2 regions of the Corynebacterium occultum genome follow, and region 1 is predicted to be linked to the other one. Evidence: predicted binding sites of a transcription regulator. Region 1 holds the regulator's gene; the other holds the start of a gene.
The links. Region 1 encodes LexA, which represses DNA repair genes until DNA is damaged. Its sites were predicted from a motif close to CGAACANNTGTTCG; they were not measured.
Positions count from the first base shown of each region.

Region 2: a site for LexA is predicted at 8,980-8,993, ahead of COCCU_RS01105 (HNH endonuclease signature motif containing protein). Genes of this name have one in related genera too.

Region 1 covers NZ_CP046455.1:1,789,073-1,800,207, forward strand. Annotated here, with positions in the region: gene hrpA (ATP-dependent RNA helicase HrpA) at 1-84, shown strand, start outside; partial or broken gene COCCU_RS08345 (IS3 family transposase) at 377-1,583, opposite strand; partial or broken gene COCCU_RS14685 (IS1380 family transposase) at 1,569-2,269, opposite strand; gene COCCU_RS08355 (hypothetical protein) at 2,421-2,639, opposite strand; partial or broken gene COCCU_RS08360 (transposase) at 2,995-3,342, opposite strand; partial or broken gene COCCU_RS08365 (IS3 family transposase) at 3,380-4,582, shown strand; gene nrdR (transcriptional regulator NrdR) at 4,770-5,228, opposite strand; gene COCCU_RS08375 (hypothetical protein) at 5,312-5,674, opposite strand; gene lexA (transcriptional repressor LexA) at 6,031-6,693, shown strand; gene COCCU_RS08385 (DeoR/GlpR family DNA-binding transcription regulator) at 6,959-7,738, shown strand; gene ptsP (phosphoenolpyruvate--protein phosphotransferase) at 7,845-9,560, opposite strand; gene COCCU_RS08395 (1-phosphofructokinase family hexose kinase) at 9,711-10,676, shown strand; gene COCCU_RS08400 (PTS fructose transporter subunit IIABC) at 10,803-11,135, shown strand, end outside.
Region 2 covers NZ_CP046455.1:231,648-242,782, forward strand. Annotated here, with positions in the region: gene COCCU_RS01075 (PrsW family intramembrane metalloprotease) at 1-449, shown strand, start outside; gene COCCU_RS01080 (hypothetical protein) at 979-1,344, shown strand; gene COCCU_RS01085 (hypothetical protein) at 1,379-1,702, shown strand; gene COCCU_RS01090 (YdcF family protein) at 1,821-2,390, shown strand; gene gltB (glutamate synthase large subunit) at 2,679-7,229, shown strand; gene COCCU_RS01100 (glutamate synthase subunit beta) at 7,229-8,770, shown strand; gene COCCU_RS01105 (HNH endonuclease signature motif containing protein) at 9,020-10,285, shown strand; gene COCCU_RS01110 (heavy metal translocating P-type ATPase) at 10,282-11,135, opposite strand, start outside.

The sequences.
Region 1 (11,135 bases):
GTCAGTCTCTTCGCCCAACGCTTAGGTACCGCCCAACCGGTATCTGAACGCCGTATCCAGAAGGCTATCGACAAGCTCCAATAAGGGTGGAGCTTAAAGGGCTCAACCCCTGGGGCAGATTTTCCATCTGCCCCAGGGGTTTTTCCACACACTCAGGAGGGGTGCTGTCGCGACGCTGGGAGGATACAGTCCTGCGAGGACAGGTGGCAAAGAAAAATTAGTCGGTCGGGTAAGCGCGGTCGATGACGATGTTCTTGGTCACCAGCGTGGAGTTGATCCGCTGAATCCCCGGCAGTGAGGAAACTCTCTTGTCCACGAACCGGGTGTAGGACTCCAAGGGCCCGACCCCCGGATAGTAGACGCTGGGTTTTAAGCAGGAAGCAGATCTCAGGATAACAGAACCACGCTCCTCAAACACCGCAGGAGCGAGATATCTACACCAGGAATGCCGACGCACCGTGTTGTGAACTACGTACACCAGCGGAACACGTCCCTCCGGCAGAGCAATTGATTCTTAAACGTTTTGGAATCCTGGAGAACTTCCCGCTTCAGCGCGGCATTGAAAGACTCCGCGAGCGCATTGCCAGCACTGGCGCCAATGGATCCCATCGACTGCCCTCGATCCCCAGGTCCTTACAGGTGTCCTGGAACGCATGAGAGGTATAAACGCTGCCGTGATCGGAGTGGAAAATTGCACCCGTGAGGTTTCCACGCTGGCCCTTAGCCATTTTTAGCGCGTCCTGCACCAGGGAGGTACGCATGTGGTCTGCGATAGATAAAGCCCACCAACCTTGCTAAGAATAACAGTCAATGACCGTGGCCAGGTACATATTCGACCCATCAGCGATCGGCAGGTACATGATGTCGCCGACGTACACCTGATTCGGTTTGTCGGCGGTGAATTTTCGGCCCACGAGATCAGGGAACACTGTCTTGGTTTTGTCCGACACGGTGGTGATGACCTTGCGTTTCTTCGAATACCCGAACAGCTCCAATGACCGCATCACTCGTGCGACGCGCTTGTGGTTCACAGGGGCCTGATCAACCTGGTCTTTGAGTTCAGCCGTGATCCGTTTGGCCCCATAACAACCCTTTTCGGCGGTGAAGACCGTCTTGACCCGGGCACCGAGGATGGCGTCGGATATAAGTCGTTTTCTCCGGACTGAGCTGCTGTTTTTCCATGTGTAATACGAGGACCTGTTGAGTTTCAGGACCTCGCATATCCGCTTAACCGAATGGTTCTTCTGGGTGTCATCAACGAACCGGAAGAGCGGTCACAAGTCTCGTCTCTTGCCGGGAAAATACTTGGCCGCCTTTCGCAGGATATCGCGCTCTTCCCGAAGGCGGGCGTTTTCCCGTTCCAGCTGTCTGATCCGCTCAGCTTCAGTTATTGAGGCCGGCGAGGGTGAACTTTGAGAGCTGATCTTGGTGCGGGCCCCGGTGCCATATTCCTTTAACCAATTATGCAGGGTGGCGCGGTTGATGCCGAGGTCCACGGCGATGGTCTTGAGCGAGGCACCTGGGGAGTTCTCGTAGAGCGCGACAGCGTCGCGCTTGAACTCGGGCCCGATACTGGGGTGCACGTAGCGTGCGGAATACGCCCGGACCAGGAGCTTTCGGTCCGTCAGGTCGGATAGTCGTCTGGTGGTGTCCACCGCATCAGCGATCAGACGCCCGGCCCCGCATGGGGATCCACACGATCCTTTCCGCAGCTGCTGGGCCATGACCACCGGGGCGCAGTCCTTCGTGGACACTGTGGCCAACAGCGCGTTGAGTCCGCGGACCCCTGAGTATCCGAAGCCGGAGCCTCGTGTGGCATGGCCGTGGACCTCGATAGATGGTGTCGCATAATAACTGGTAGAAGTACCGGTAAGGACCAGTGCTTATGCACTGTTCGGTCAGACCCGCCAGGAACCGGGCAGCCACCGCGTCGAGTTGGCGGATGTGGCCGAACGTAAACGACCGCAGAAACGAGCCCAGTGTTGAGGGGGCGCACATCCGCGTGAAGAGTCTGCTCATGCCGCCGGAGAGTGAGCTGATCCATGTCATCGATCGAGTCAGCACCGGCGATCATGCCCGCGACAAGGGTGGCGATCTTGGTACCAGCATTCGCGCCTTTGTCGCTGGGCACACTCAGCAGGTCTTGAAACAACGTGCGCAGGCTCGCATCATCGGCTAGTCGCATGATCGGGACCAGCCTGGTGGTCGACACGAGGTGGGGGTCGACGAATGACGACTGACAGGTTTTGGGGGTATAAGATACTTGCACCTACGAGATGCCCTCCTGGATTGGGGATACGGACCTTAGAAAAGTCGTATTATCCCAGTTCAGAAGGGCATTTCCCTTATTCCCACGCCGTTACCGACCGGACTGCATCGGTGGATCCGGGCTTAACTATTGCCGCGTTCTCACTAACCGGCTATTGACTTTTTTGCACGACACGGCGCAGCGATTTCCATGCAATGACAACTCCGGAAATGATGATCAGTGCATTAGAAAGGAGACCAAAGGTCGTGGTGTCCCCCAGCATAAGACGGACAACCAACAGGATCAGGCCAGCGGTTGAGATAAACAAACCTGCTTTGAGCAAAGCTGTACCAGAGCGGTCTGATCCCTCAGCTTCTTTTTTACTTCCCACCTTTTAACCCTCTTCTCTATTCGCAGCCAAAGACCACTCCTCCCACGGAGACAACATAACTCGTGCCAGCAAAATCGAATGCTGCGGCAGTTCCTGCCGTGGCCACGATAAAGCCGATAGTTCCGAGCGCCATGCCTGCGATCGCGAGGTAACACGCGATGTCTGCCTTGCTCGCCATCGTATAGCTCTCTCAAAACAAAAGCTTCCTGATGCGCGTGTTTGACCACTGATCCACCCCACCGGGGTTGTTGACTTTTCACCTATGGTCGCATCCCTCAAGATTGCCCTTACCAGCGAGGAAATCACCCTCCTTAAAAGCTATAGCTCTCTCAAAACAAAAGCTTCACCCACCAGCTCAGATCTGGTAGGAAAAAGTCAATGACGCAATAAACGTCTCAAACCCGATACAGGTGTCCTCGAAGACTAATCGCTGATGGTTACTGATCGCTGCTTTCGCCTCATTCCACACCTTCTCAATCGGATTATGATCCGGGGCATACGGTGGCAACCACACCAGGTGCACGTTAGCCAACGCAGTGCCTTCGCCCAGGTGCTCGCGGAGCTTCTTTGACCTGTGCCACCTCGCGTTATCCCACACCACGGTAATCTTCTTACCCGGATACCTGCCCACCAAGGTGGTAAGTGCCTCGATGATGGTCTCGGTGTTCTGCCACGCCAACCGCAACAGATCCACTGCGCCCGTATGGTGATTTGAGACAGGGTCTAGGAGAATTAGTGCCATGTCGAATCGCCGCATCTTCACCGAAGAGTTCAAAGCAGGAGCTGTGCAACTCGTCGTGTCATCTGGGTGCTCCATCAAAGAAGTGGCCACCGAGTTAGGCATCAAAGAAGGAACACTGGGTGCGTGGGTGAGAGCCTGGAAGACTGAACACCCTGATGCTGGTGTGGATGAACCAGGCCCAGTTGAATGGGCGAAATACAAGGCCCTGCAGGCAGAAAACGCTGCGTTGAAACGAGAAAATGAGTTCTTGGGAAAAGCCAGCGCCTTCTTTGCCGCGAAGCACCTGTAGAAGATTTCTATGCGTTCATCGAGCAGGAGAAGGCCGTCTTTCCTATTACCTGGATGTGCAGGAAGTTGGGTGTATCCCGGGCATCGTATTACCGCTGGGCTAAGCCTGGGGGCCTGACTCCCACAGCCACAAGGCATGTGAAGCTCAAGGACGAGGTCGCCCAGGAGTTTGAAACCAGTAACCACATGGCTGGCAGGGATCAGCTGACCACGTTGCTCAACCAACGGGGTGTCAAAGTGTCCATTGGGACCGTGGGGGCAATTATGAACGAATTAGGACTGCGTGCCAGGGGCGATGCGTGCCTGGAAGAACACCACGGTCAACGACCCAGCAGCCCGGACTGAGCATATTAAAAATCATATGATCGACAGCCACGGGAAACGAGACTTTATCGCTACCGTGCCTGGGACCAGGCTCGTTGGTGACATCACCTACCTAAAGACTGGCTCAGGGTGGCTATATCTGGCCACTGTGATCGATTTGGCCACGCGAATGGTGGTGGGATGGTCGATGGATTCAAACATGCGCACACCATTGATTACCAATGCGTTGGCCATGGCCCGTGATCATGGGCGTCTTCATCCCGAGGGTGCAATTTTTCACTCGGATAGAGGATCTCAATACACCTCCGGGGAATTTCAGACGTGGTGTGCCGGCAATAAGATCACCCAGTCGATGGGAGTGACCGGGGTGTGCTGGGATAACGCAGTGGCGGAGAATTTCTTCTCTCACCTAAAGACCGAAATGTATCGCCATTATGACTTTAAGAATCACCTGTCAGCCCGGACCGCGGTGATGGACTATATCGAGGGATGGTACAACCGGCGCCGGCCTCACAGTAATAACCAGGGACTGTCGCCGGCGAATGCTTTGGCCTCGTATCAACAGCAGTATGGATTAGCAGCAGCGTAAGAAGAAAAATCAATCAAGCTGTCTCAAAAACTTGACGAGCGCAGTTCGAGACGGCCCGCGAACGTCGACACACAGCAGCCATCGGGATGATGAAAAACTGAGGCTTCACGGCTCCCCACCCAACTTTTCGGCAGTGTCCTCAGGAGTGACCATGAACTCGTGCGCAGCCTCGGGTTAACACTCCGACTCAGGGCTGGGTGCGGGAGCGGCGGCGCATCAGCCGGATCTCAGACTCGAAATCCTCGGCACTCTCGAAAGACTTGTAGACCGAAGCGAAACGAAGGTAGGCAACTTCATCCAGCTCCCGTAGCGGTTCCAGGATGGCTAGGCCGATCTCATTAGCATGCACCTGGGAACTACCGTGCCCGCGGACGGACTCCTCAACCTCCTGTGCCAACCGTTTAAGGGCGTCATCGGAGACATCGCGACCTTGGCAGGCACGACGAACTCCGGTGATGACCTTGTCGCGGCTGAAGGGTTCGGTGACACCATTACGCTTGATCACCAGCAGCACAGCTTTTTCAATGGTGGTGAATCTACCCTTGCAGGAGCTGCACTCCCGGCGACGTCGGATGGCGGAACCCGCCTCAATGACGCGGGAGTCGATCACCCGGGAATGATCGTGGTGACAGAAGGGGCAGTACACGGGAGTTTCAGAACCTCTCTACAAGGACGGCCGGGGCGGAAGCGGTTGGCACGCACCAACTTCATAGCGTACCCCTGTGCAGATCAACCGAGCGAGACCGACCTTTCACTGATCGGCAAGGTCGAAGTCGGCATCGGTTCCTCCAGGCTGGCACCCAACAACAGGCCGAGAACCAGCAATAGTCCGAAAGCCACTCCCGCAAGGTATGCCTGGGCGGCCTCCCCCAGTTGCAGGACCTTGGGGAGCTTGTCCCGGTTTTTGGAAACCTGCTCACCTGGGATTAGTTCTCCTGTTCGATTTTGGCGGGAAAGGCGCCGCACCCCAACCCCGGACGAAAGGTGCGGAACCCCCTCTTTCGGCTCCCACACGGCTGCAGCAGGAACAATTCCCGAGCTGAGGGAAGGGCTCATTTTCGCTGTTTGAACACGGTTAAGGGAGATGCTCATCATCGGATCCTTTCGTTCATGGGAAATCTTAGGCACCCGCCCCACCACTTCACCACAACTTTAGTTCAGGTGTTCGAATACATTTTTCTGTTCGATTTATAACACGCTCTCGAACACTTGTCCAGAATAAGACTCCCCTTTCTCGAACATTCGTGTTAAATTCGAATGCAGATGGGGCAGCGTTCGCCCAGATCAAGGCCAACTGATTCGAACACCCCACCTCGTAGCCACGAGGTACCCCAGCTGAAACGGCCGACCACGGACCATCGCAGGTCCAAACCTAAGGAGCTTTCGACATGGCCCGCGCCAGAGCCAAGGCAACATCTTCGAAGACCGCCGCCAGCGGCAAGAACCCGATGGTGGACCTCTCCGACCGTCAGCGCCGGATCCTTCAGGTGATCCAGGATGCGGTGGTCCTGCGGGGTTACCCGCCGAGCATCCGGGAAATCGGTGATGCCGCCGGCCTGCAGTCCACTTCCTCGGTCGCCTACCAGCTCAAGGAGCTGGAGAAGAAGGGCTACCTGCGCCGTGACCCCAACAAGCCACGTGCGGTGGATGTCCGCCATCTCCCCGGCACCGAAATTCCCAGGAACAACAGATCCGCCAAGGCCACAGCAGACTCTGAGATCCCCGCCAACGCCAGCTCCGCCAGCTACATCCCGGTGGTCGGTTCAATTGCGGCAGGCAACCCGATCCTCGCCGAGCAAAATGTCTCGGACTATTTCCCGTTACCCGTGGAGATCGTCGGCGAAGGTGAGCTCTACATGCTCCAGGTCGTGGGGGAATCCATGCGCGATGCCGGCATCCTTGACGGCGACTGGGTGGTCGTCCGTTCCCAGCCGGTGGCTGAACAAGGGGAGTTCGTGGCAGCCCTCATCGAGGGCGAGGCCACCGTCAAGGAGTTCCACAAGGACTCCACCGGAGTCTGGCTGTTGCCCCACAATGACGCCTTCTCCCCGATCCCCGGCAATGACGCCGAAATCATGGGCAAGGTGGTTTCGGTGATGCGCAAGCTTTAGGGCGACCCCAGCAAGGGGTCGGCAATCCCCTTTCCCACCCCCGGATGGCATCTGAAAATGCCCGCATGAGTCTGCCACCCAAAAATTTTCCAATTAGATATTTAACCAGCTCAGAGATGATTTTTTGTGCCGGGCCCAGGTTTATCCTCACCCCGGAGAGGGGTGCGACGGAGCCAGGTCCCCTGCTACTGCCGGTGAAAGTGGGAGAATCGGAAACTAATGGATCGATTCAAGCCCGTGTGACCTAAAGGACCGAGGAAGTTGGATGTACGCTGAGGAACGCCGTCGCCAGATCGCTTCGTTGACCGCTGTTGAAGGGCGTGTCAACGTCACCGAATTGGCAGAACGCTTCGAAGTAACCGCCGAAACTATCCGTCGTGACCTGGCTGTGCTTGATCGCGAGGGGATCGTCCACCGCGTCCACGGCGGGGCAGTGGCCAGCCAGACTTTCCAGACCACCGAATTCAGCCTGGACACCCGATTCCGTTCCGCTTCCGCAGCAAAGTCTGCGATCGCCCGCACTGCACTGGATCAGCTTCCCGCCGTCGGTGGCAGCATCTTCCTGGATGCCGGCACCTCCGTCACGGCACTGGCCAACCTCATCACCGAACAACCCCGCGCCCGGGAATGGTCGATCGTGACCAATAGCCTGGTCACTGCCCTGAACCTTGCCAACGCAGGCCTGACCGAGGTGCAGCTGCTCGGTGGCAGCGTTCGGGCGATCACGCAAGCCGTGGTGGGTGACACCGCATTGCGCACCTTGGCGCTGATGCGCGGCGATGTCGCCTTCATCGGCACTAATGCCCTGACCCTGGATCATGGTCTCTCCACCGCAGACCCTCAGGAAGCTGCCATCAAGGCAGCCATGGTCACCAATGCCCACAAGGTGGTGGTCCTCTGCGACTCCACGAAGCTGGGCAATGACTACCTGGTCAGCTTCGCCGGCATCAATGACATTGACGTGGTGATCACCGATGAGGGCGCTCCGGAAACCTTCATCGAAGCCCTGCGGGAACGTGAGATTGACGTGATCATCGCTCACTGAGCTGATCCCCGCTTAGTCCGGCGCCCCTGTGGTTGTTCAAGAGCCCCGGGCCAGCCCTGCCTTTCAGGCGGTTAGCCGCGCGGGGCTTCCGCTCGCTGGCCACACATCATCGAGCCCCGGGGACATCAAGCAGATGGGCCGCCACCTCGCGGGCCTGCTGCGCCGTTGCAGCCTGCACCACCGCTTCCGCTGCTCGTTGGCAAGCCGCCATGCTGACCCTGGAAAGCTGCTCCCCCACCGCAGAAAGCGCCCCGGCCGCCGGGGAAAGGGAACTGACCCCCATCCCCGCCAGGACGCAGGCCAATAAGGTATCCGCTGCGGATTCCCCACACACCCCCACCGGGGTGCCGAGTCGTTGCCCCTCCCGGCAGGTATGCCGGATCAGTCTCAGTACCGCAGGTTGCCAGGGATCAGCCAGCTCTGCCAGTTCTGGGGACATCCGATCCGCTGCCATCACATACTGGGTGAGGTCATTGGTGCCGATGGAAACAAAATCCAGGTGGGGCAGAATCAGATCCGCCATCAGTGCTGCCGCCGGGACCTCAATCATCGCCCCGGGGGAAAGTCCCCGCTCTCGGCAGAGGATCGCGAAATTTTCCGCCTCTGTGACAGTGGTGAGCATCGGCGCCATCACCGATACCTGTCCCCCGCTCTCTGCACTAGCGAGGGAAATCGCATCTAATTGATTCTGCAGCTGAGAAGGATGCCCCTCAGCCACTCTCAGGCCACGGACCCCCAGGGCGGGATTATCCTCCCCCGCCATATCCAGGAAGGCGAGGGGTTTATCGGAACCGGCATCAAAGGTGCGGAACACCACCTTCCGGCCAGGGAAGGCCGCCAAAACTTCCGCATAGATCTGCGACTGCTCCACCACCGTGGGTTCCCGGCGGGCCTTGAGGAAGGGGATCTCGGTCCGGAAGAGTCCGATCCCCTCAGCCTGGGTGGCTGCCGCCTGCTGGGCCGAAGCCACAGAGGTCACACTGGCCAGAAGTTTGATTCGGTGACCGTCAGTGGTGTGGGCGGGGCCTTCCCACCGGGTGATTCTCCGGGTGTGCTCAGCAGCGGCGCTCATCGCTGCCCGGGCGGCCTCGGGGTCCACCCCACTGTGCAGGACCCCCTGATCGGCGTCGACAAGCACTGTGGTGCCGTCCTGGAAGCGGGACAATTCCCTGCCCGCACCGACGATGCAGGGCAACCCCAGCTGCCGGGCGATGATCGCGGTATGGCTGGTTTTCCCACCCCGCATCGTCACTAGGGCCAGTACCTTGGCAGGTTCCAGGGTTGCCGTATCCGCTGGAGAGAGATCCTCGGCCAGGAGCACCACCGGCTCCGAAATTGAAGGCAGACCGGGTTCCGGCTCGCCTCGGATCTCCGCGATAATGCGGTCCCGAAGATCCTCCAGATCGGTGATCCGCTCAGCCATCACCCCACCCAGGGAGGCAAACATGCCGCTGAACTTCGCAGTTGCCCGGACTGCCGCCACATCCGCAGGGTGACCGGCGCTGATCGCCTTCTTCGCGTTCTTTGACCAGGCGGGATCCGCCGCCATCACCGCATTGGCGCGCAGCACCTCAGCGGCCTCTCCCCCCGTGGCGTCGGCACGCTCTCTGAAGCGCCTGGCGACGGTATCGACAGCGGCCAAAAGACGCTCGTATTCGGTCTGCCGTTCATCCTCGGGAATCAGTTCCCCGGATACCGGCAGGTCGGGCCGGTGATGGGCCCAGCGGACGGGGCCGTAGACGATCCCGGATACACAGGCGGTACCCTGAACTTTAATACCTGAGGGATTAAGGTCCACACTATTTCGGGGATTGGGCTCCATGCTCCGGATAGTAGTCGCGGTCAGCGCCGATCACTGCCGTATGCCTTCCGCTTGTCAGGCAAGTAACGAAGGAAAATGCCATTGATCCGCACTGATGCCTCTCCCCGGATCCAGCTCAGTCAACACCCACTCACTCTCCGGGAGACCGTCATGATCCTGACCTTCACCCCCAACCCGAGCATCGACCGATCCCTGGAACTCTCCGCTCCACTACAGCGCGGGGAGGTGCAGCGTCTGGTCGCCAGCCGTCGGGCCCCCGGTGGGAAGGGCATCAATGTCGCCCATTCCCTCCACCTGGCAGGACACCCCACCCTGGCAATTCTTCCCGCCCGCGCCGATGATCCCCTCCTACCGCTGATCAACCGGAGTGGGCTTCCCTTCTCCCGGGTGGAGATTGAGGAACTGGTACGGATCAACACCACCGTCACCGAACCTGATGGCACCACCACCAAACTCAACGGCCCCGGCGCGACCTTGAGTGCCCGGGCCCAGATTGAGCTGACGGAGAAGCTGCTCAACCATTCCTGCCAGGCTCAGTGGTTGGTGATGGCCGGGTCCCTGCCGCCGGGGGTGCCGGTGGACTGGTATTCCCAGCTGATCCGGACGGTGCGTTCTCTGCGTCCGGAGTTGAAGATCGTGGTCGACACCTCTGAGGGGCCACTCCGCGAGGTGGTGGCTAATGTGGCTGATGCCGCCCCTGATCTGATCAAACCCAATGCCCTGGAGCTGGGGCAGTTATTGGGCACTGATGGTCGGCATTGGGAGCAGCAGGCGGAGCAGGGAAATCTGGCGCCGGTGATCCGTGCCGCCCGGCAGTTGAATGAGCAGGGCATCCCTGAGGTGCTGGTCACCCTGGGTCCGGCGGGTGCGCTGCTGTTGTGTCCGGAAGGGCTCTGGTATGCCACCGGGCCTGAGATGCGCCCGGTTTCCACGGTGGGTGCCGGGGACGCACTCTTGGGTGGTTATCTGCTGGGCCGTGTCCGCGGGATGTCCCCGGAACAGTGTCTGGGCCAGGCGGTGGCCTATGGTCGGGCGGCGGTGGAGCTGCCCGGTACGGTCATGCCTTCCCCGGGGCATCTGCAACCTACGAGAGTGACCGTTACCCGCCTGCCCTGAGAAGGGATCACCCTCAGATACCCCTGAACTTTCCCTAACGGAGGTACACCACTCCCGAAATTTTGTTTTCCCAGCTTTAATGGGGTGGTGAATTCGAAGTCAGAGTCTATCCTTCCTACTGGTCTGGTGTTATTGGATGCCGCGCTGGGGGATTCCTCAGCGTCGGTGATCTCGGAACTCTCGCAGTTGCTGGAGGTTGAGGGGCGGGTTTCTTCGGCGGCTGTGTTGAGCGCCGCGGTTCTCGCCCGGGAGGGGAAGTCCCCCACCGGTTTTGCGGGGCGGGTCGCCATCCCTCATGCCCGCAGCGATGCGGTTAGCACCCCTTCGCTGGTGTTTGCCCGGTTGTCCCGGCCGGTGGATTTCGGCGGTCCGGATGGGGCGGCCGATCTGGTGTTTTTGATTGCGGTTCCCACCGCTGCCGGAAAATTTCACCTGAGGTTGCTCTCCAAGCTGGCTCGT
Region 2 (11,135 bases), 1.6 Mb from region 1:
CGGATCTTGATGGTGCTCTGATCACCTGGTTGTCCCGGGTGGTGTTGGGGCCGGGGCTGCATGTGGCCTTCACCGCCCTTGCCGGTTGGGGTGTGGGGCTGGCGATTTTCACGGCGCAGCGCTCCACACTGTGGCGTTGGTCGGTCGCCCTGTTCTGGGTGCTCATCGCCTTTGCCCTCCATTTCGCCTGGAATCTGATGTGGGAGGACCCCCGCTTCCAGTTGGTGACCATGGCGGTGGTGGCGGTGCTGCTGTACCCGTTGTTCATCTGGCTCTACCGGCGTTGTCACCGCCTGGCGAAGCAGGATGCCACCCAGGTGGAACTGCCGGTGATGATCACCAGCCTGGTCGGCCTGGAGGCTTATCGACGATCCCTTAATTCCCACCTGGTGGAAAGAAGTGGGACTGATTTCCCACATATAGCTACACCGAATCACGGGATTGATTAAGGTTTATTAAAGAAAATGTCAATGCAAAATATTGTGAATATCGAAGTTATAGTCGGGGAAATGTGAAGCGACCTTAATTGCTTTTCCATGGCAAATGAATATCTCAATATGCTGGGTTCGTATTGCCCATGAGTTTCCGCGGGAAGGGAAACGAGGGTGGGGGTGTGGATGCCCCCGCTGAGCTGCAGTAATCACCCTTTTGTGGCTCATGAATTTAAGTTTATCAAATTGTTATAAACCTATTTTCCATCCCCACCGCCCCCTGTTTCGGGGGCGGGTAAATGGGGGTTGAGCTGCTCCTTTAGGGCCTCCCACGTGGCCCTGATTTAAGTTCTGCCTGTACTTGGAATAAGGGTCTATTCGGTTCCGCACATTCTTATTCCGATGAAAATTCAGGGTGTGGGCGTTATCGTTAACCTTGACATCGGCCTCCCCTGGTGGGGGTCCGTCGAAAAACTTAAGCGTCCATCGTCAACAAGCGATTCAGGCGTCATGTGATCCGACAATCCACGATAGCTAAGGAATGCCAATGCGTAAGCTCCGTAATGCGGCCATCGCCGCCGCAGCCGCCACCGCCCTGACCCTGGGCGCCACCTCCGTCGCCACCGCCGAGACCTATGTCCCGCCGCGCGAGGGCGATATCGTCGTCACGGAGGGCTCCTCCATTCCGGTCGGTAGCTCCGAGGGGCTCGGCGATAACCTGAACGGCCAGAACGAGGCTGACGGTCGTGCCCTCTTCGGCTCCTCCAAGGTCAACCCGGAGACCGGCGCCACCTTCGACGGACAGCCGGCCTGGGCCAAGCTGCTCTACGGTCTGACCGTGACCGGTGCCATCGGCTCCGTCATCGGCCTGATCGTTGGCCCGCTGTACAACTTCATTGTCCACGGCCAGTAATTAAGACCCGACCGTTTTCAAGAAAGGCAATCACATGAAGATCCGTAACGCAGCCGTTGCAGCCGCCGCCGCCCTGGCCCTGACCTTCTCCGGCACTGCAGTCGCAGGCGCTGAGGAAGCTCAGCCCGCCCCCGCCGCTGGTTCCTCCATCGCGGGTTCCTCCGACCTTTTTGACTCTGTCGACGCAGATGACCGCGTCACCGGCGGTGACCTGCTGGGCGAGAGCCGTTCCGATGAAACCAACCCGGAGTGGGCCATGATCTGGCGCGACGCTACTGAGATAATCGGTATCACCGCCGTTGTGGGTGGCATGATCGCTTTCGCCAACTACCTGCAGTTCCTCGCCGCTAACCGCTGATCTGGCGCTGAATAAGGGCCCGGCGCTCCTCTCTGGAATTGAGAGGAGCCCCGGGCTTTTTCTCATGTCCGGGCCTAGGATGAGGCCTTGTCATCGGAATCGGGGAGAGGTGTGTGGGATGAAACGCGCTAGAGCAGGGGGACGTCACCTCAATCGGTTGTCCTGGTTGGTCGGACTACTTGCCCTGTTGCTGGTCGCCTTTCTCTCCACCACCGCCTGGTTTCTCTATCCGCCGCGTGATGTCCCGCCGCGTTCTGATGTGGTGCTGGTGCTGGCTGGTGCCAGTGACGGCCGCCATGAATACGGCGCCCGCCTGGTGGATGAGGGGGTGGCGGGCATCCTGGTGATCTCCAATTGGAAGGGCGTTGAAGATGAGGTGGGCTGGGAGCATTGCCGCGGTTCGGCACGTCCCGCCGATGCAGACTCGCTGTGCATGAAACCTTCCCCGGTGACCACGGTGGGTGAGGCGCAGACCTTTGCGCAACTGGCGCAGGAGCAGGGTTGGGAAAGTGTGGTCGTGGTGACCAACCGTCCTCATACCCGCCGCGTCCGGAGTGTCTTCGAGCAGTGCTCGGAGGTGCCCGCCACCGTGGTCTTCCATGGCTGGGTGGATAAGCTCCGTATTCCTTATCATGTGGCCCGGGAGTTGGGCGGATATTTGAAATTCTGGATCACCGACCCCTGCTGATCTTTGTGGGTTGACCTTCTGCGCCCTGTGGGGGTGTGAATATCTATCACTTAGTAGTAGTCCCAGCTAGCAGGGGTAATTTAGGGTGTTCTGGGGGTGGTCGCCGGTCGATTGACAGGTATATTATTGTGGTATGAGTCACATTCCTTGGCGTGAGCTGCAGGTTTTCCCGCACGGGGGGTTGCGCGGTCTTTTCAGACGGTGTTTTCTGGGCTCTAGTGAAATCTATAGATCAATAGATAGGTTTTGCTGAGGTGTATGTCCGGTGAAGCCCCAAAGGGAGGCGCAATGAATAAACAGGGACTCTATGATCCGAGCCATGAGAAGGACGCCTGTGGTGTGGCCTTCCTGGCGGATCTGCACGGTCGCCCCAGCCGCACACTGGTCGAGCAGGCCATCCAGGCATTGTGCAACCTTGAACACCGCGGTGCCGCCGGGGCTGAGCCCACCACCGGTGATGGCGCCGGCATCCTGATGCAGCTGCCCCATGGGTTCTACCGGGAAATCCTCGCCGAGCAGCGCATCGAACTACCGGAACCCGGCCACTATGCCACCGGCATCGTCTTCCTGCCCCGAACCCGCATGGCCCGGATGGATGCCCAGCGAGAGATCGAAGGCATCATCATTCAGGAAGGTGCACAGGTTCTGGCCTGGCGTGATGTCCCCTTCAACGCGGCAGAGCTGGGTTCCATGGCCCGGGAGGCCATGCCGGGGCTGGCCCAGATCTTCCTCACTGCGGAGGGGAAATCCAGCCTTGACCTGGACCGCCTGATGTTCTTCATCCGCAACCGCTGCTCCCGTGAGCTGGGCCAGTCCAATGATGAGCCCACCGTCTATTTCCCCTCATTGTCCTCCCGGACCATCGTCTACAAGGGCATGTTCACCACCTCCCAGCTCGCCGGTTTCTACACCGACCTGCAGGATCCCCGCATGGCTAGCGCCATCTGCCTGGTGCACTCCCGTTTCTCCACCAATACCTTCCCCAGCTGGCCACTGGCGCACCCCTATCGGCTGGTGGCCCACAACGGTGAGATCAACACCGTCCGCGGCAATGAGAACTGGATGCGGGCCCGGGAATCCCTGATCAACTCGGAAAGCCTGGGACCCCTGGGCAGGGCACTGCCGGTGTGCACTCCGGGAGGTTCGGACACCGCCCGTTTCGATGAGGTCCTGGAGCTGCTCTACCTGGGTGGACGCAGCCTGCCCCATGCGGTGGCGATGATGGTGCCCCAGGCCTGGGAGAATGACAAGACACTGGACCTTGAGCTGCGGGACTTCTATGAGTACCACTCCTGCCTGATGGAACCCTGGGATGGTCCAGCCGCTCTCGCCTTCACCGATGGCCGCTATGTTGGCGCGGTGCTGGACCGCAATGGTCTACGCCCCGGGAGGATCTGGGTCAGCGATGAAGGCCTGGTGGTCATGGCCTCAGAGGTCGGGGTGCTGGACATCGACCCTGATCGCATTGTGCAGCGCACCAGGGTGCAGCCCGGCCGGATGTTCCTCATCGACACCGAACAGGGGCGCATCATCCCCGATGCGGAGATCAAGCATGAGCTGGCCACCGCCCAACCCTATGGGCAGTGGATCCGGGAGAACTTCGTCCACCTGGATGGTCTGCCCCAGACCCGCTACGACTACATGCCCCATGATCGGGTGGTGCTGCGGCAACGGGTCTTCGGCATCACCGAGGAGGATGTGGATCTGCTGATCCAGCCGATGGCACTGAAGGGTTCCGAGGCCATCGGGTCCATGGGTTCGGATACCCCGATCGCTGCCATCTCCCAGCGCCCCAGGATGCTCTTCGACTTCTTTTCCCAGCGTTTCGCCCAGGTCACCAACCCACCCCTGGACTCCATCCGGGAGAAGCCGGTGACCTCCATGTACACCCTGCTGGGTGCGGAGGCGGACCTGCTCAACCCCGGTGCGGAGAGCGCCCGCCGGATCCGCCTGGACCGCCCCATCATCGACAATGATGAGCTGGCCACCCTCATCCACGCTAATGACCACGGAGAATGGGGCCGTTTCGACTCTGTGGTGGTGTCCGGGCTCTACCCGGTGGCGCACCGCGGTGCCGGGCTGCGAGATGCCATCCGCCGCGTGCGTCGAGAGGTCTCGGCGGCGGTGGCTGAGGGCACAACCCTGATCGTGCTCTCCGATCGAGAATCCGATGAGCGACTGGCCCCCATCCCCTCCCTCCTGCTGGTCTCTGCCGTCCACCAGCAGCTGGTCACCGAGAAAGTACGGACCCGCTGCTCCCTGATCATCGAGTGTGGTGATGCCCGTGAGGTGCATCATCTGGCCATGTTGATCAGCTTCGGGGCAGATGCCATCAACCCCTACATGGCCTTCGAGACCATCGATGAGCTGCGTATCAAGGGTCAGCTGGCGGGTCTGGACCTGGCTGCGGCCGGCGCCAACTATCTAAAGGCCGCCACCAATGGGGTACTCAAGATCATGTCCAAGATGGGCATCGCCGCCGTGGCCTCCTACCGGGGTGCTCAGCTCGCCGATGTCATCGGTCTTTCCCAGGAACTGCTGGACAGTTATTTCGGCGGCATCGCCGCACCCATCGGCGGAATCGGGCTGGCGGAGGTGGCCGCGGACGTCGCCAAGCGGCACCGCAGCGCTTTCCTGCCCCGCCCGGAGGAGCAGGCGCACCGCGAGCTGGACCTGGGTGGGGAGTACCGCTGGCGCCGGGAGGGCGAATTCCACCTCTTCAACCCGGAAACCATCTTCAAGCTGCAGCACGCCACCCGCAGCGGCCGGGAGGACATCTTCCGGGAGTACACCGCAGCCATTGATTCCCAGTCCGAGCGACTGGGCACCCTGCGCGGACTCTTCGAGTTCGCCCCGGAGCTCCCACCCGTGCCGATCGAGGAGGTCGAGGAGGTCGCGGACATCGTCAAGCGCTTCTCGACGGGCGCGATGAGCTACGGATCCATCTCCGCCGAGGCCCACGAGGTCCTGGCGATCGCCATGAACCACCTGGGTGGGATGTCCAACTCCGGCGAGGGCGGGGAGGATACCGCACGCTTCGAACCCGAAGCGAACGGGGATTGGAAACGCTCCGCCATCAAACAGGTCGCCTCAGGAAGATTCGGCGTGACCAGCCATTACCTCAATAACTGCACCGACATTCAGATCAAGATGGCCCAGGGTGCCAAGCCCGGTGAGGGAGGTCAGCTGCCGCCGGACAAGGTCTACCCGTGGATCGCCAAGGTGCGGATCACCACCCCGGGCGTGGGCCTGATCTCCCCGCCGCCGCACCACGACATCTACTCCATCGAGGACCTCGCCCAGCTGATCCACGACCTCAAGTGCGCGAACCCCGATGCCAGGATTCACGTGAAACTTGTCGCCGAACAGGGCGTGGGCACGGTCGCCGCAGGTGTGGCCAAGGCCCATGCGGATGTCATCCTCATCTCCGGGCATGATGGCGGCACCGGTGCCTCCCCGTTGACCTCGCTGAAGCACGCCGGTGGCCCCTGGGAACTCGGGCTGGCCGAAACTCAGCAGACCTTGCTGCTCAACGGATTGCGGGACCGCGTCCGCCTTCAGACTGACGGCCAGCTCAAGACCGGCCGGGACGTCATCATCGCCGCCCTGCTAGGTGCCGAGGAATTCGGTTTCGCCACCGCACCCCTGGTGGTGGAAGGTTGCGTCATGATGCGGGTCTGCCACCTGGACACCTGCCCTGTGGGCATCGCCACCCAGAACCCCAAGCTGCGGGAAAGATTCACCGGAAAAGCTGAGCACGTGATCAACTTCTTCACCTTCCTCGCCCAGGAAGTCCGTGAATACCTCGCCCAGCTGGGTTTCCGCACTTTGGATGAGGCCATCGGGCAGGCCCAGGTGTTGCGACAGTGCAGGGATCTGGACGTCGGCCGGGCAGCCAAGCTCAACCTCAGCCCCATCTTCCACCGGCCCAACAGCAACTTCCCCGGGCAGCAGATCCGGCATGCGATCCCTCAGGACCACAGTCTGGACAAGTCCCTGGACAATAAACTGATCGCGGACACCAGGGAAATCATCACCGCTGCAGCCACCTGGGCCTCTGGGAATGCGCATACCCCCGGTGTCCCGGGTGGGTCGGGCCCCCGGCTCTCCTTGAACTACCCGCTGAGCAATATCAACCGGTCCGTGGGCACCATGCTCGGCTCCCGCATCACCCGCGCCACAGGTGCCCAGGGACTGCCCGAGGGCACCATCACCCTCAACTTTCGGGGTGCCGCCGGCAACTCCTTCGGGGCCTTCATCCCCGCCGGACTCACCCTCAACCTCCACGGTGATGCCAATGACTACGTGGGCAAGGGGCTCTCCGGCGGGCGGATCACCATCCGCCCCGACGGAAAGGAAGCTGAGCGGCAGGGTAGCCAGCCGCAGATCATCGCCGGCAATGTCATCGCCTATGGTGCCACCTCCGGTGAACTCTTCATCCGGGGTGAGGTGGGGGAGCGCTTCTGCGTGCGAAACTCCGGTGCCACCGCCGTGGTGGAGGGCATCGGCAACCACGGTTGTGAATACATGACCGGCGGCAGAGTAGTGGTGCTCGGTGAGGTGGGCACGAACTTCGGTGCCGGCATGTCCGGCGGCATCGCCTACCTTCCCCGTTCCGCTGACCTGCCGGGAAGGGTCAACCCCGAGCTGGTCGACATTGAGGAGCTCAACCCTGCCGATGTGGAATGGGTCGAAGAGACCATCGCCCGCCACATCCGCCTGACCGGCTCCCGGACTCCCTTCCGTGCCGCCGACCTGCTCAAAATCATGCCGCGGGACTACCGCCGCGTGACACTCGAATTCAACACCAGCCCCGCAATCAGAGAGGCAGTGAACTGATGGCCGACCCACATGGATTCCTCACCTACCCCCGACGCGAACCCACCCACAAGCCGGTCCCGCTGCGTCTGTTGAGCTTCGGCGAAGTCTATGAAAATTTCGGTGAAGACCAGCTCAAGCAGCAGGCCGCGCGCTGCATGGACTGCGGTGTGCCCTTCTGTCACCAGGGCTGCCCGCTCGGCAATATCATCCCCGAATGGAATGATCTGGTGCGGCAGAACCGCTGGCAGGAAGCCCTGGAAAGACTCCACGCCACCAATAACTTCCCCGAATTCACCGGCCGACTCTGCCCCGCCCCCTGCGAAGGTGCCTGCGTACTCGCCATCAATGATGATGCGGTGAGCATCAAGAACATCGAGCTGGAGATCATCGAACACGGCTTTCAGGAAGGCTGGATCACCCCGATCCGACCCAGCATGGACACCGGACAGAGCGTCGCCGTCATCGGCTCCGGCGCCGCGGGTCTGGCTGCCGCTCAACAGCTGACCCGCGCCGGTCACCGCGTCACCGTCTTCGAACGTGATGACCGCCTCGGTGGGCTGATGCGTTATGGCGTGCCGGAGTACAAGATGGAGAACCGCTGGATTGACCGCCGTCTGGAACAGATGCGTGCCGAGGGCACGAACTTCCGCACCTCCTTCGCTCCCACCCTGGCTGACCTGGCCGGATTCTCCGCAGTGGTGCTGGCCACCGGCACCCCGGTACCGCGCCCCCTGGATGTACCGGGCCGCGAACTCGCTGGCATCTACCCGGCCATGGAATACCTCACCGCCCAGAACAAATCCAACGAGGGTGACAGTCCCCGCTCGCTTATCGACGCCCGCGGCAAGAAGGTCATCATCATCGGTGGCGGTGACACCGGCACGGACTGCTTCGGCACTGCGCTGCGCCAGGGCGCAGCCTCAGTCACCCAGGTGGACATCCGTCCTGAGGCTCCGGCAACCCGCTCCCCGAAAACCCCCTGGCCGATGTTCCCCCTGATCAAGCGGGTGGCCACCGCTCATGAGGAAGGGGAGTACCGCATCAGCGGTGATGAATCTGCCGCCGAGATCGAGGCTCTGGGGCTGGCCACCCGCATGCCCGGTGAACCCCTCGGCCAGCGACTCTTCAACGCTGGCTCAATGGCCTTTAACGGGGTGGATGGACAGGTGAGTTCCCTGCAGTGCGTGGATATCGAGGTCATTGAGGGAAAGCGTGTGCCGGTACCGGGAACTGATTTCCACCTCGAAGCAGATCTGGTGTTTATCGCTCTGGGGTTTAGTGGTGCGGAAAGAAGTGGGCTCTTCAGTGAACTGGGTCTGCAGGCGGATTCCCGTGGTCGGATCAGCCGGGGCAGCGAATACCGGGCCCAGGCTTCACCCCGCTTCCCGGGTTTCGAGGCCCCCATCTACATCGCCGGGGACAATGGTCGTGGTCAGTCCCTCATCGTCTGGGCCATTGCAGAGGGCCGTGCTGCTGCGGCGGCTGTGGACCGCGATCTGATGGGGGAGAGTGCCTTGCCGGTCGCGGTGCGCCCTGAAGATAAGCCCCTGGCGGTTTAACACGGGCGTATTAGAAGGCATTTCGATAGGTCAGGGAGCTGAGGTGGTTCAGGCTTCCTGATCTTTACTGCGGAGTCTTGATTCGAATGTGTATGTGCGTGAGTCCTGCCGAACGGGTGCCCCTTCAGATCAGCGCCGCACATGGTCTTATGTAGTTGAACCACCCCCAGGGTGGTGGGCATGCCCTGCCCGTGTCCCAGCTTCGATATCGAACACGCATTCCATGCACGAGCCTGCCCAGGAACACCTATGCACACCACCCCACACCCCTACTACCGCCACACCGACCCCGCCGCCTGTTGGACCACCCACCGCAACCGCCAGGACCTCACCTTCTGGACAAGTGTCACCCCAGACGACGACGCCGATATCGACACCACCACCTCCCACCTCGCCGCCCGCACCTCCTTGAGCACAACCACCACACTGACCTGGCTGTCGATCGTCCAACTCCTGCGCCACTACCCGGTGCTGGCTGCCCACAACCACGACCTCGGCCTGCTCGACCACCCCAGGCTGCGCGCCATCGAACACGCCCTGATCGCCGTGGACGACCCCGACATCATCACCGAGGTCGATAAGCACCTCACCACCTTCCTCACCCCCACCAAAGCCGCGGAAGCCCTCCCGGGGCCGACAACCATCCGCCGGTTCCTTACGCCTCCTCCTCATAGAACACGACACCCGGCCGCCGAACACGACACCCACCCAAGAGCCCTGGGCATCCACTTCCGCACCACCGGCACCGGACACACCCAGATCCAGGCGGTGCTCGCCGCCGATGACGCCCTGGACATCCACACCATCCTGCGGGCCACCGCCACCGCCGAAGACACCACCCTGCATGACGCCCTGCTGGGGCTGCTCCGCGGGACGATGCACAACCCGAAGGTGGTGTACAACCTCTACGGACCAGACGGTGACACCCCGACCTATCTGGCAGGAGCCGGCTACCTCGATGACCGCCAGGCCCGACGCTGGGCCGAACGGATCACCCACACCCGCACCATGGACCCCCCCGCCCACACCACCACCCTGACCTACCGACCCACCGAGGAAATCATCCGGGCCGTGAAAGGCAGGGACGGGACCTGTCGGGGGCCGGAGGACTGCGGGATCGATGCCGAGGCCTGCGATGTTGATCATGTGCTCAACCACACCGACGGGGGTCCCACCACCCCTAGTAACCTGCAGTGTCTGTGTCGCAGGCATCACCTGAGGAAAACCCGTGGGGACCTGAACCTGGTGATGGATGCGCAGGGGGTGTGGAGCTGGACCTATCCGGATGGTGATGTGGTGGTCACCCACCCGCGGGGGCCTTTGTCTCGGCCGGGCACACTGTTTGCGCAGTCGTTTATGCAGCGTCGTGCCCAACGGGTCAACAAACGCCGTACCCGCCCCGACCCCGGAGGAGACAACCCGGGAGGAGGAACCACCCTTCTAAACAATCCCCACAACGGCCAAAGCCCACCACGGGCCGTGGTGGGCAGGGGGGCGTCGATAAGCAGGGTTTAGGCGGCGGCCCCATGTGAGGAACGGAAGCCACGTAAACGCAGGGAGTTGAGGACCACGAACACACTGGAAAAAGCCATCGCGACCCCGGCGAGCATCGGGTTGAGCAGGCCGAGCGCAGCTACCGGGATCAGGGCGACGTTATAGGCGAAGGCCCAGAAGAGGTTGCCCCGGATGATGCCTAGGGTGCGGCGGGAAAGACGGATCGCATCCACCGTGGAGCGGAGGTCATTGTTCATCAGGGTGATGTCGGAGGCTTCGATGGCGACGTCGGTGCCGGCACCCATCGCCAGGCCCAGGTCTGCTTGGGCAAGTGCTGCGGCATCATTGACGCCATCGCCGACCATGGCGACATTCTTGCCCTGGGCCTGCAGCTTTTCGATCTGGGCGACCTTCTCCTCCGGCATGACCTCGGCGATCACATGCTCCGGGTCGATGCCGACTTCAGCCGCAACCGCTCGGGCGGCACCGGCATTATCACCGGTCAGCAGCATCGGGGTCAGCCCCAGTTCCTTCAATCCTGCGACGGCTTCGGCGGAGGTTTTCTTGACGGTGTCACGAATGGTTATCACTCCGGCATTTTTGTCCTCGATCTGGATGACCACCGGGGTGCCGCCCTGTTCCTGAGCCGCATCGAAGGCGTGCTGCAGGGTGGGTTCCAGGGATCCCGCAGGGCGGCCGATGGTCACAGTCTGGCCCTCGACGGTGCCGCTGACACCCTGGCCGGCGGTGTTGTTGAAGGCGCTGACCTCAGGTACGGGGACGGAGCGTTCCGCCTCCCGGACGATGGCCTGGGCGATGGGGTGCTCGGAGGCGGACTCAACTGCGGCAGCCTTGGCCAGCACCTCTTCCT